2 regions of the Delftia sp. BGA-UO-ETr-SB1 genome follow, and region 1 is predicted to be linked to the other one. Evidence: predicted binding sites of a transcription regulator. Region 1 holds the regulator's gene; the other holds the start of a gene.
The links. The regulator FNR, encoded in region 1, switches genes on or off when oxygen is low (the NO sensors DNR and NnrR bind a similar motif). The targets are predictions, from matches to a motif close to TTGATNNNNATCAA.
Positions count from the first base shown of each region.

Region 2: the regulator FNR is predicted to act here: its motif matches at 5,349-5,362, upstream of AC57B5_RS05740 (3-hydroxybenzoate 6-monooxygenase).

Region 1 covers NZ_JCAQOW010000004.1:160,669-167,284, reverse strand. The annotation lists gene AC57B5_RS01265 (sulfite exporter TauE/SafE family protein) at 67-783, opposite strand; gene hemN (oxygen-independent coproporphyrinogen III oxidase) at 789-2,171, opposite strand; gene fnr (fumarate/nitrate reduction transcriptional regulator Fnr) at 2,334-3,053, shown strand; gene AC57B5_RS01250 (hypothetical protein) at 3,135-3,422, opposite strand; gene AC57B5_RS01245 (FixH family protein) at 3,602-3,916, opposite strand; gene ccoG (cytochrome c oxidase accessory protein CcoG) at 3,974-5,428, opposite strand; gene ccoP (cytochrome-c oxidase, cbb3-type subunit III) at 5,506-6,423, opposite strand; gene AC57B5_RS01230 (cbb3-type cytochrome oxidase subunit 3) at 6,451-6,588, opposite strand; gene ccoO (cytochrome-c oxidase, cbb3-type subunit II) at 6,600-6,616, opposite strand, start outside.
Region 2 covers NZ_JCAQOW010000004.1:1,155,098-1,161,713, forward strand. The annotation lists gene AC57B5_RS05715 (flavin-dependent oxidoreductase) at 1-420, shown strand, start outside; gene AC57B5_RS05720 (Bug family tripartite tricarboxylate transporter substrate binding protein) at 435-1,472, opposite strand; gene maiA (maleylacetoacetate isomerase) at 1,589-2,230, opposite strand; gene AC57B5_RS05730 (fumarylacetoacetate hydrolase family protein) at 2,250-2,957, opposite strand; gene AC57B5_RS05735 (cupin domain-containing protein) at 2,996-4,033, opposite strand; gene AC57B5_RS05740 (3-hydroxybenzoate 6-monooxygenase) at 4,050-5,258, opposite strand; gene AC57B5_RS05745 (MarR family winged helix-turn-helix transcriptional regulator) at 5,463-5,999, shown strand; gene AC57B5_RS05750 (LysR family transcriptional regulator) at 6,014-6,616, shown strand, end outside.

The sequences.
Region 1 (6,616 bases):
CTCCAGTTCTGAGGGCCTCGCAGCCAATCCGCGGCCCCAGGTGCCAAGTCTGGCCTCAGCTGTTGCTCAACGGCACCAGAGGCTGGGCTTGTAGATCAGGTCCATCCACAGCGCCCAGACGGCCACGCCCACCAGCATCAGGCCGGCCAGGCGCGTGCCCCATTCGGCGCGCAGGCCGTTCAGGCGCTGCCGGCCCAGCCGCCACAGCCAGGGGCCGGCCACCAGCCACAGCCCGCTGCCCACGCCAAAGGCCGCCATGGCCAGCGCGCCCTGCAACGGGCCGCCGCTGAGCGCGGCGACCAGCACGGCCGAATACAGCAGTCCGCAAGGCATGAGCGCCCAGGCATAGCCTGCCGCCAACGTGCCGCCCGGCGCCGACACCCAGGGCTGCACGCGCCGCCAGGCAGCGCGGCCGGCAGACTCCAGCCAGGCGGGCTGGCGGGCCTGCACCATCATGGCAAGGCCCCAGGCCATCACGGCGACATGGGTCAGCGTCCAGAACGGCTGCAGCGCCGTGGTCTGGCTGGTGATCCAGGACAGGCTCTCCATGGCCAGGGCCGAGGCAGCGCCCAGGCTGGCATAGCCGGCCAGACGGCCGCCGTGGAACAGCGCCGTGCGCAGCCACAGCCGGCTTTGCAATCCATGCACTGCCACCACCTGCGAGCCGCCGCCCTGCCCCGCCCCACCCGTGACCACGCCGCAGGGCGCAGCGCACATGGCAAGGCAATGGGGCCCGCCGACGAGCCCCATGATCAAAGCGGTCCAGAGCAGCGACAACAGCATGGGGCCTAGATGATCCTCGAAAACCGCGCCCGGTTCTTGTCCGCCTGCAGATATCGGTCAAACAGCATGGCCACGCCGCGCACGAAGTACCAGCCCATGGGAGTGACCTGGAAGCCCTCGTCGCTGATCTGCACCAGGCCCTTGGCCTGCAGGTCCTCCAGGGCCGCCATCTCGGGCGCGAAGTACTCGCGAAAGCCCAGCAGCCATGCCTGCTCCATGGGCTCGAACAGCACGGCGCCCTGGCACATGATGGCCATGATGACGGCGCGGCGCACCAGGTCGTCGCGCGACAGCGCCAGGCCCCGCACCACGGGCAGGTGGCTGGCGTCGATGGCGTCGTAGTACTCCTCCAGCGTCTTGGCGTTCTGGCTGTAGCTGGCACCCACCTTGCCGATGGCCGACACGCCCAGCGCAATCAGGTCGCAGTCGGGCTGGGTGCTGTAGCCCTGGAAGTTGCGGTGCAGCCGGCCCTGGCGCTTGGCCACGGCCAGCGAGTCCTCGGGCAGGGCGAAGTGGTCCATGCCCACGTAGACATAGCCACCGTCCATGAACGCGGCGATGGAACGCGACAGCATGGCCAGCTTGTCGGCCCCCTGGGGCAGATCCTCGGCCGCAATGCGCCGCTGCGGCTTGAAGCGCTCGGGCAGGTGGGCATAGGCATAGAGCGCGATGCGGTCGGGCCGCAGCGCGTTGACCTGGGCCAGCGTGCGCTCGAAGGATTCGGGCGTCTGCTTGGGCAGGCCGTAGATCAGGTCCACGTTGATGGAGGCAAAGCCCAGCTGCCGCGCGGCCGCCACCAGCTCGAACACCTGCTCTGCCGGCTGCACGCGGTGCACGGCGATCTGCACCTGTTCGTCGAAGTCCTGCACGCCGAAGCTCAGGCGGTTGAAGCCCAGCTCCTTGAGCACGGCCAGGCGCTCGACGCTGACGGTGCGCGGATCGACCTCGATGGAGTACTCGCCACCCGGCTCCAGCTTGAAATGCTCGCGCAACAGGCCCATCAGCGTGCGCAGCTCGTCGTCGGAGAAGAAGGTGGGCGTGCCGCCGCCCAGGTGCAGCTGGCTGACGGTCTGGCCCTTGCCGCAATGGGCCGTGTGCAAGGCCATCTCGCGCGCCAGGTAGTCCAGGTAGACGGCGGCGCGATCGTGGTGGCGCGTCACGATCTTGTTGCAGGCGCAGTAGTAGCAAAGCGACTCGCAAAAGGGCACGTGCACATACAGCGACAAAGGCATGGCACGCGCTGCGGTACTCGATTTGCGTTGTTGCAGCGCCAGGATATAGTCCTCTGCACCAAAGGCCTCGACAAAGCGGTCGGCGGTAGGGAACGAGGTGTATCGGGGCCCCGGTACGTCAAAGCGACGCAGCAGCTCTGGGGTGACAGCGGTCATGGGTTTTTTCCTCTAATACCTCGACTGTGCCGCAGCACATCGGTCATGTCCTTGACTCATATCAAGAGTTGTTTGAGGGACTGCTGCGACAATTTGATCCAACTCATCGCAATCCACGAGGTCACCGCCGGCACGCTGTGTGCCGCTGATGTTTATCACTCCATGAACCTTCAGACCATCAAAGCCTCCTGCTCCAACTGCAACCTGCGCGAACTGTGCATGCCCATGGGCCTGGATGCCGAGCAGATGCAGCGCATCGACGACATCGTGGCCACGCGCCGCAAGGTCAAGCGCGGAGGCCTGCTGTTTCGCAACGGCGAGACATTCACCTCGCTGTACGCCATCCGCACCGGCTTCTTCAAGACCTGCGTGGCCACCGAGGACGGACGCGACCAGGTCACGGGCTTTCAGATGGCCGGCGAGATCATCGGCCTGGACGGCATCGTCAACGACCACCACACCTGCGATGCCGTCGCGCTGGAAGACGCCGAAGTCTGCGTCATGCCCTTCGACAAGCTGGAAGACCTGTCGCGCGAGGTCACGGCCCTGCAAAACCATGTGCACAAGGTCATGAGCCGCGAGATCGTGCGCGAACACGGCGTGATGCTGCTGCTGGGCAGCATGCGCGCCGAGGAGCGCCTGGCCGCCTTCGTGCTCAACCTGGTGCAGCGCCTGCATGCGCGGGGCTTTTCCAAGTCGGAACTGGTGCTGCGCATGACGCGCGAGGAAATCGGCAGCTACCTGGGCCTGAAGCTGGAGACGGTGAGCCGCACCTTCTCCAAGTTCGCGGACGACAACATCATCGAGGTGCGCCAGCGCCATCTGCGCATCCTGGACACGGAGGCGCTCAAGCGCATCGTCAACAGCCAGCAGTGCCAGTGAGCCTGCGAGGGCGGCAAGCATTCATCCGCCAATGAACAAGGCCCGCGACAGCGGGCCTTGTTCATTGCGGCGGGCTCTCGCTCAGTCCCGCCCCAGCCCCTGCATGGCCAGGTCCGGGTCGGGCTCGGAGACCACGCCGTCATTGAGATCGCGGGCCGAGCGGCCCAGCATGGTGGTCATCAGGCTGGAGAGCATGGTCACGCCCCAGAAGGCGAAGAAGGCCAGCGTGTAGATGCCCTGGCGCGACCAGCCCAGGTCGCCGAGCCAATGCAGCTCCAGCGGGTCCACAAAGGCAAAAACCAGCATCTCCATCACGGCGGCTGCCAGAAAGGCAGGCCAGGCAATCCACATCCAGCGTTGGGCCAACATCAGCGATCTCCTTGTGCTGTCGAGGGGTCGCCTTCATTGTGCGCCGCGCCAACGCATGGCGCCAAGCCCCGCAGCGCCCTGCACGCCTGTAGGAAACCCTCACCCGTCGCGCATGCCGGAGATGCGATCCGCCATGCAAAAAGGCCGCGACTGCGGCCTCTTGCAGGGGTGCACGGCGATCAGCGGTCCGTGGGGTGATCGTGCGCGGGCGTGGCCGCATGGTTGCGGCCGGTGACGGCGGGCGCCATGCTCTTGGGCACTTCGCGCATGCCATCGGCACGCTCGTTGATCGTGATGCCGTTGCGGTAGTAGTCGGGGTCGATCACGGGATCGGCGCCATTGATGGCGATGATGGCCGTGATCACGGCAGCGACCACCACGGCCGCCGGGCCGGCCACCACCAGCCAGACATGGCCGAACTTCCACCAGGGCTTGCCGGCGTCGGGGTGCGAGGGAGCCTGCGCGGGCGCGGACACTGCGGGACTGGAAGACATGGGAAACCTCTTTCTTTCAGGCGGCAGGCGCGGACCGTGCCGCGCCTGCCAGGAACATCACCGGGGCACCAGGAAGACGGCCTTTTCGGACGCGCGTCCCGCGCCTGAATGCACGGCATCGATATCGAAGAATACGGTGTGCGAGCCCGGCTCGGCCGAACCGTAGGGAATCTGCAGGCGCGCCGCAATGCCGCGCGTCTCGGCCGGGCCGACCTCGACTTCCTGCTCGGACGCCAGCTCCAGCCCATCGAGGCCATGGGCGCTGATGCGGTAGCGCTGGGCCTGCTCGGTGGCATTCATGATCTGCAGGCGGTAGACATTCTCCAGCTTGCCGCCCGCCACGATGCGCGACAGCGAGGCGCGGTCGCGGATCACGTCCACCTTGACCGACTGGCGCAGCGCAAGGCTCACGATCATGGCCACGCTCAAGCCGATCAGCACGGCCGAGTAGATCAGCACGCGCGGACGGAAGATGCGGCGCAGCACCTGGGCACGCCGCCACAGGCCGGCCATGGCGTTCTGCGTGGTCAGGCGGATCAGGCCGCGCGGGTACTCCATCTTGTCCATGATGGAATTGCAGGCGTCTATGCACAGGCCGCAGCCAATGCATTCGTATTGCAGGCCGTTGCGGATGTCGATGCCCACGGGGCAGACCTGCACGCACATCTTGCAGTCGATGCAGTCGCCCAGGCCCTGGGCCTTGTAGTCCACCTTCTTGGTGCGCGGCGCACGCGGCTCGCCCCGGCCCGTGTCGTAGCTGACGATCATGGTGTCCCGGTCGAACATGGCGCTCTGAAAGCGCGCATAGGGGCACATGTACTTGCAGACCTGCTCGCGCATGTAGCCCGCGTTGCCATAGGTGGCAAAGCCGTAGAACAGCACCCAGAACATCTGCCAGCTGCCCTGCAGCGCCAGCAGCTCGCCGCCCAGTTCGCGGATGGGCACGAAGTAGCCCACGAAGGTGAAGCCGGTCCACAGCGCAATGGCGATCCACAGCAACTGCTTGAGCGACTTCTTCCAGGCCTTCTCGAAGGTCCAGCCGTTCTTGTCCAGCCGCATGCGCGCGCTGCGGTCGCCTTCGACCTTGCGCTCCACCCACATGAAGATCTCGGTATAGACCGTCTGCGGGCACGAGAAGCCGCACCACAGGCGCCCGGCCACGGCCGTGAACAGGAACAATGCCAGCGCCGAGATGATCAGCAGGCCCGCCAGGTAGATGAAGTCCTGCGGGTACAGCACCAGCCCGAAGAGATAGAAGCGCCGCGTTCCGAGGTCGAACAGCACCATCTGGCGCTGGCCCCACTCCAGCCAGGGCAGGCCGTAGAAAACCAGTTGGGTAAGAAACACCAGGGCCCATCGCCAGCGTGCGAAGACACCGCTGATGGAGCGCGGGTAGACCTTCTTTTCCGACTCGAACATCGACACCAGCTCGCCCGGATCAGGCGTGGCCGGCGTGATCGGAATGACTTTGCGGGGAGGCTTCCCGGTGTCATCCCCGCTCTCGGGCTTCATGGTGGGTTCCTTTGTTTTTTTGAAATATCTGAAAACTCAAAACGCAAAAAGGCGGCGCCGCAGCGCCGCCCCCGTGCTTACTGACGGACTGCGCCGTCTTTGTGCGACATGCCCCAGACATAGGAAGCAAGCACCGCGATCTGCGCCTCGGTCAGCTTGTCCTTCTGGGCAGGCATCTCGTTGTGCTTGCCGTTGTTGATCATGGCCGTGATGGCGGCCTCGCCCCAGCCGTGCAGCCAGATGTCATCGGTCAGGTTGGGCGCGCCCAGGGCCTGGTTGCCCTTGCCGTCCATGCCGTGGCAGGCAGCGCAGGCCGTGAACTTGGACTTGCCCAGCGAAGCCTTGAGCGAGTCGTGCGGGCTGCCCGACAGGCTCAGCACATAGTGCGAGAGATTGCGCACATCGTCGGGCGTGCCGACGGCAGCGGCCATGGGCGGCATGATGCCGATGCGGCCGCCCGTGATGGTTTCCCTGATCTTCTCGGGCGTGCCGCCATGCAGCCAGTCGCCATCGGTCAGGTTGGGGAAGCTCTTGCCGCCGCGTGCATCCGAGCCGTGGCACTGTGCGCAGTTGTTCATGAACAGGCGCTCGCCGATGGCCATGGCCTGGGGGTCCTTGGCCATGTCTTCGGTGCTCATGCTCGTGAACTTGGCGTACAGCGGCTCCAGGTCCGCGCGGGCCTTGGCCATCTCGTTTTCATAGGCGCCCAGCTGCGTCCAGCCCAGCTTGCCCGCGAACGAGCCCAGGCCCGGATAGGCCGCCAGGTAGGCGAAGCCGAACACCGAGGTGATGATGAACAGCCACATCCACCACTTGGGCATGGGGTTGTTCAGCTCGCGCAGGTCCTCGTCCCAGACGTGGCCCGTGGTGTTGTCGGCCGAGGGGACCACCTTCTTGCGTGCGGTGAGATACAGCAGCAGCAGGCAGCCGATGATGCCGCCCAGCGTGATCGCCGTGACATAGATCGACCAGAAGTTGTTTACGAAATCGCTCATGGGAAGTTCTCGTTCTGGTGGAGGGACTCAGTCTTGCTCGAACGGCAGCTGGGCGGCCTCGTCGAAACGGGCCTGGTTGCGGCGGGCGAACGCCCACCACCAGATGCCGATGAAGCAGGCCAGCGAGGCCAGCGTGGCCACGATGCGCATGGTGGTGATGTCCATGTCGCTCTCCTTTACTTGACCGAACGGC
Region 2 (6,616 bases), 990 kb from region 1:
TCGGCCGAGACCATCTTCGAGTACCCCATGGTGGACAAGGACCCCGTGGACCAGTGGAGCTTCGGCCGCGTGACCCTGCTGGGCGATGCCGCCCACCCCATGTATCCGCGCGGCTCTAACGGCTCGGCCCAGGCCATGCGCGATGCGCGGGTGCTGGCCGACCTGCTGGCCGCCGACCCGCAAGGCGACCCGCTGGCGCTGCTGGCCGCCTATGAGGCCAGCCGCCTGCCCGCCACCAGCCAGGTGGTGCTGACCAACCGCTCCACGCCGCCCGACTTCATCATCATGAAGGCGGACGAACTCAGCGGCGGCCAGCCCTTCGGCCATATCGACGAGCTGATCAGCCAGGACGAGCTGCGTGCCATTGCCCGCCATTACGAGCAGGTGGCGGGGTTTGCGAATCCGCAGTCCCAGGGTTGAGGCAGGCGGCGGGCTCAATCCAGGCTGATATTCGCCTTCTGGATCAGCAGCTTGTACTGGTCCGCCTTGGTCCTTGCGAATTTCTCCATCTCCGGCACCTCCCAGGTGATGGGCTGGAAGGCGAAGGTGGCGAATTTCTCGCGCACCTGCGGGTCCTGCAGCACGGCGACCACGTCGGCATGGATCCTGTCGCGCAGGGCGGCGTCCACGCCCTTGGGCGCCAGCAGGGAGACGAAGGAGTTCACGATCAGGTCGGCGGGGCCGCCCGATTCGGCCACGGTGGGCACGTCGGGCATCTGGGCGATGCGCTGGGGCGCGGCCACGGCCAGGTAGCGGATCTTGCCGGATTTGTAGATGCCCTGGCTGGAGGGAATGCTGGCAAAGCTCCAGGCCGGATCGCCATTGGCCACCGAGGTGTAGAGCTGGCTGACCTCGCGGTAGGGCACATGGGTCATCTTGCTGCCGGTCAGGAAGTCCAGCCATTCACCGCCCAGGTGGCCGGGGCTGCCCACGCCCCAGGAGCCGTAGCTGACCTTGCCGGGCTCGGACTTGGCCGTCTTGATCAGGTCGCCCATGCTTTTCCAGGGCGAGTTCGTGGGCACGGCCACGAAGAAGGGCGTGAGGAACAGGGGCGCCACCGGGTCGAAATGCTGCAGCGGATGGAAGTTGCGCTGCTTGTAGAGGTAGGGCAGGGCGGAGATGTGTTCGCTGTCGAGCTGCAGCAGGGTGTAGCCGTCGGGCTTGGCGCGGCGTGCGGCTTCGATGGCGACAAAGCCGCCGCCGCCTGGGCGGTTGTCCACGGTCACGCCCTGCTTCCAGCGCGCGGCCAGTTTTTCTCCCACGATGCGCAGCACGGCGTCAGGGCCGCTGCCCACGGCAAAGGCCGTGATCACGGTGACGGGGCGCGTGGGAAAGCTGGCGGTGCTGCTGGAGCCTGCCTGTGCCCAGGCGCAATGCAGCGGGGCGATGGAAGCCAGCAGCAGGGCGGCGCCTGCAAGGGCCTTGCGGCGGGAGGGGGCGGCGCCGAGGCGGTTGGATGGGGATGCTTTCACAGTCTGTCTCCTGTTGGATCTGCTTTTTTCACTGCTTGCAATGCCCCGGTCCTTCTGGCGAGGACTCGGGGCGAGGTAGGGCTGCCGGCAAAGGCGCGGCGGGGTTCAGGCGAGGTTCAGCCGGCGTCAGGCTGGGCCAGGGGCGCGGCCTGTGCAAAGGCGGGCAGGGCCGCGCAGGCCCTGTCCACAGCGCTGATCAGCGGCCAGCGGTCCAGGTCCACGCCAAAGCGGCGTGCGCTTTCGATCTGGGGCACCAGGTAGACATCGGCCAGCGTGGGTGCGTGGCCGAAGCAGAAGTCGCCGCGCTGCGTGTCGCGTGCCAGCAGGGCCTCGATGGCGTCGAAGCCGTCGGCAATCCAGGTGGCGCACCAGGCGTTGATGGCGGCCTCGTCCGCACCGAACTGGCGACGCAGGGTCTGCAGGATGCGGCGGTTGTTGATGGGATGCACGTCGCAGCCCACAATGGCGGCCAGCGCGCGCACCTGGGCGCGGTCCTCGGGGTCGGCGGGCAGCAGCGGCGGCTCGGGGTGGCGCTCTTCCAGCCATTCGATGATGGCCGGCGACTGGATCAGCGTGCGGCCATCGTCCAGCGTCAGCGCCGGCACCAGGCCCTGCGGGTTGACCTGCTTGAACGGCGCCTGGGCCTGCTCGTCCACGCGCAGGTCCACGGGGAAGTAGTCAGGGCGCAGGCCCTTGAGGTTGAGCGCGATGCGCAGGCGGTGCGAGGTGCCGCTGCGGAAAAAGCTGTAGAGCTTCATGGTGGTGGTCTCCCCGGTCTTATTCGGGCTGGCCCACGGTGAGCGCGATCTCGCCCACGCCCTGCACATGGCCGGTGATGCGGTCGCCCGGCAGCACGGCGCCCACGCCTTCGGGCGTGCCCGTGTAGATGAGGTCGCCGGGCTGCAGGTGATAGAACAGCGAGAGGTCGGCAATGATTTCGCGGATGTTCCAGATCAGCTTGTCCACGTCGGACTGCTGCCTGGTCTCGCCATTGACGGCCAGTGCAATGGCGCCGGATTCGATCACCTGGCCCGGCATGGGCACGATCTCGCTGGCCACCGAGGACTGCTCCACATCCTTGCCCAGGTCCCAGGGCCGGCCCTTGTCGCGCGCCACCAGCTGCAGGTCGCGGCGCGTCATGTCCAGGCCGCAGGCGTAGCCGTAGATGTGTTCATGCGCCTGGTCCGCCGCAATGCGAAAGCCCGCCTTGCCGATGGCCACCACCAGTTCCATCTCGAAGTGGTAGTTGTTCGTCTCGGGCGGGTAGGCCACGGTGGCGCCTGATTCGGTCAGGGTGGAGGGGGCCTTGGTGAAGTAGAAGGGGCGCTCCACGCTCTTGTCCACCGGGCGGCCCATCTCGACGGCATGGGCGTGGTAGTTGCGGCCCACGAAGAACAGGCGGTTCACGGGCAGGCGCTGCGTGCTGCCGCGCACGGGCAGGGATTGGACGGGGGGCGGGGTCCAGAGGTATTGAGGGGCGGTCATGGTATTGGCGATGAGGGAGTAAAGAGAAATCGGAGGATTCAAGGCCGGACTTCGTAGAGGCCCAGCTTTCGGTGCAAAGGCGCCTCGTCGGCCAGGAAGAGGAAGGCGGGCTCGCTGGCGCTGGCATTGGCCAGCGTGGCGGGCGCCCAGCCGGGCACGCAGCAGGTGTCGGCCGGGGCCAGGTCGAAATGGCGGTCCACGGCGGCCACGCTGGCGCCGCCCTCGATGACATGGAACACGCAGGCCGGCGAGCGCGCGGGCAGCTGCAGCGTCTGGCCCGGGCGCAGCATCAGCGCGTAGAAGCCCAGGATGTTTTCGCAGTCGGCCCCGGTCTCGGGGTTGGTGTAGGCCAGCTGCACGCAGTCCAGGTCCGGCCGGTCGGCGGCCAGCTCCAGCAGCGCGGCGCGCGCGTCCTTCCAGGGGTAGCGCAGCATGGGGTAGGCCTTGGCGCTGCGGGCGAACACCTGCGTGGGTGCCAGGCCGCCGCGCGCATACGCCCGGTCGCCACGGCCGGGCAGGGCGGGCTGGCGCGGGCCGTCCACGTGGTAGGTGACTTCCAGGTAGTAGGCCAGGGGCAGGTCCAGCACATCGAGCCAGACCACGGGCTCGTCGCCGTCATGGCCATGCTCGTGCCACAGGCCCGTGGGTGTGAGGATCAGGTCGCCGCGCTCCATGGGGCATTTCTCGCCATCGACCAGGCTCCATGCGCCCTGGCCTTCCACCACCATGCGCACGGCATTGGGCGTGTGGCGGTGCGAGGGCGCCCACTCGCCGGGCAGCAGCAGCTGCATGCCCAGGTAGATGGAGGAGCTGGCCTGCATCTTCTCCAGCCCATGGCCGGGGTTGGCCAGCACCAGCACGCGGCGCTCGGCCTTTTCGATGGGCGTCAGCTCGCCGGCCTGCATGAGCAGCGGGCGGATGGACTGGTAGGGCCAGGCGATGGGCTGGGTGCGCGGGCGCGGCGTGTGCGGCGGCATCACGTTGCGCAGGCTGGGCCACAGCGGCACCAGGTTGTTGCGCGTGAGTTCGTCGCGGTAGTCCTGGGGCAGGTCTTCCAGGCGGCCAAGTTCTTGCATGGCGGTCTCCTTGTGTTCAGTCTTCGGCGAGGCAGGTTTCGGCCTTCCAGCCGTACAGCCATTCCATGGCGTCGTAGAAACGCTGGGGCGTGCGGCCCTTCCAGAGGTCGTTGCGCACCAGGCGCTCCACGCCGCTGGCGTGGAAGATGCGGCCCATCTCGCGCGCGGACAGCACCACGCGCGCCGTGCGGGCAATGCGCGATCGCTCGTACAGCCGCAGCGCCTGCGGCCAGTCGTTGCCGCAGCGCTTGAGCGCCTGGCCCAGCGTCACCGCGTCTTCCAGCGCCATGCAGGCGCCCTGGGCGATGTACTGCAGGGTAGGGTGTGCCGCATCGCCCAGCAGCGTGGCGCGGCCGAAGCTCCACTGGCCAATGGGCTCGCGGTCGGCCGTGGCCCAGCGCTTCCAGCTTTTGGGCAGGTCTATGAGCTGGCGCGCGCGCGGGCAGCAGTCGCTGTAGTAGCTTTGCACCTCTTGGCGGCTGCCTTCGCGCACGCCCCATTCCTCCTGCTCGCGGCTGTGGAAGGTGACGACCACGTTGTATTGCTCGCCGCCGCGCAGCGGGTAGTGCACCAGGTGGTAGTTGGGGCCGACCCAGATGCTGGCCGCATTCCAGCGCAGGTCCTCGGGGAAGTCGTTCTTCTCCACCACGGCGCGGTACACCACGTGGCCGGAGACACGCGCCGCATCGCCCACATACTGCTGGCGCACCACGGACTTCACCCCATCGGCGCCGATCAGCGCCTGGCCCACATGGACCTGGCCGTGCTGGTCGCGCACGGTGACGGTGTCGCCCTCCTGCTGCACGGCTTCGATGCGGGTGCCTGTCAGCGTCTCGATATGGCCGTGGGCGCGCGCGCCTTCAAGCAGCGAGGTGTGGATGTCGGCGCGGTGGATCACCGCATACGGGTTGCCGAAGCGGGCACGAAACGCCTCGCCCGTGGGAATGCGGCCGACCAGCCGCTCATCGAGCGCGTCGTGCATCACCATCTCGTCGGTATAGACCGCGCGGCCACGGGCCAGCTCGCCAATGCCCAGCGCGTCGAAGCCCGCGAATGCGTTGGGCCCCAGCTGTATGCCGGCGCCGATCTCGCCCAGCTGCGGCGCCTGCTCCAGCACCTTGACGGCGAATCCCTGGCGCGCCAGGGCCAGCGCGGCCGCCACGCCGCCAATGCCGCCGCCTGCCACAAGAACGGGCAGCGCCCGGGAAGAAATGCTGGTGCTCATGGATGTCCTGTGCTTCGTGGTGCGTGTCGGCAGCCTGCGGGCCAGCTGCGTCGAGAATAATTAAACAGTATGCTGACGATAAGTGTAGTGTTGATTTGCGTCAGGCCAGCCTGGGGTTTCCCTGGGTGCAGGCAAAACGGTGATGGACTGCGTGTTCAGTTGAATCACCTGTCTGCCAGCCAAGGCCAACGGAGGGCGCGGTTCATGCGAACATCTGCGCTTGCCCGCAGGGACCCGGAAAAGAGCGCAATGGCCATGGACTACCAACCCGCAGAACTAGAAAACTACCCCGGCTACCACATCCGCCGCCTGCAGCAGATCGCGGTGGCCGTCTTCATGGAGGAGACCCAGGAGTTCGGCGTGACCCCCGTGCAGTACGCGGCGCTGTCGGCCGTGCTGCGCCAGCCCGGCGTGGACCAGCGCACGCTGGCGCGGATGATCGGCTTCGATACCTCGACCATTGGCAGCGTCATCGACCGGCTGGAGGCGCGCGGCCTCATGGTGCGCAACACCAGCCCGGCCGACCGGCGCGTGCGCCTGCTGTCGGTCACCGCGGAAGGCGCCGCGCTGCTGGCCGCTGCCGAGCCCTCGGTGCTGCGGGCCCAGCAGCGCATGCTGGAGCCGCTGCCGCAGGAGCAGCGGGGCCTGTTCATGGACATGATGGCCGTCCTGGTGCGGCAAAACGACGAGCTGGCGCGTGCGCCCAGCACGCTAGCCGCGCGCCGCGCCGCAGCCGACTGAGGCGGCCTCGACCCATGGACTGGGACCACCTGAGATTCTTTGGCGAGCTGGCGCGCAGCGGCAGCATGGCCGCCGCTGCGCGGCAACTGGGCGTGGAGCACACCACGGTGTCGCGCCGCATCCAGGCCCTGGAAAAGCAGCTGGGGGCCGTGCTCTTCGAGCGCGAAGCGGGCCAATGGCGGCCCACGGAGGCCGGCCGACAGTTGCTGGGCGTGGCAGACGCCATGCAGCGCGCCGCCGCCGGGCTGGAGCGCATGCCGCTGGCGGCCGAATCCACCAGCCAGGGTCCGTCGGGCCTGGTGCGTGTGGGCGCCACAGAGGGCTTCGGCACCCAGCTGCTGGCCCCGCAACTGGCCGCGCTGACGCAGCGCCATCCGCTGCTGAGCATCGACCTGCTGGCCCTGCCGCGCCTGCTGCACCTGTCGCGGCGCGAGGCCGACATCGTCATCTCGCTGGAGCGCCCCACGCGCGGCTCGGCCGTGGTCACCAAGCTCACCGACTACCGGCTGTTCCTCTACGGCCAGCGCGAATACCTTGCGCGCCGCCCCCTGGTGGCGCGCACCGAGGACCTGCGCCACCACAGCTTCATCCACTATGTGGACGACCTGCTGTTCACG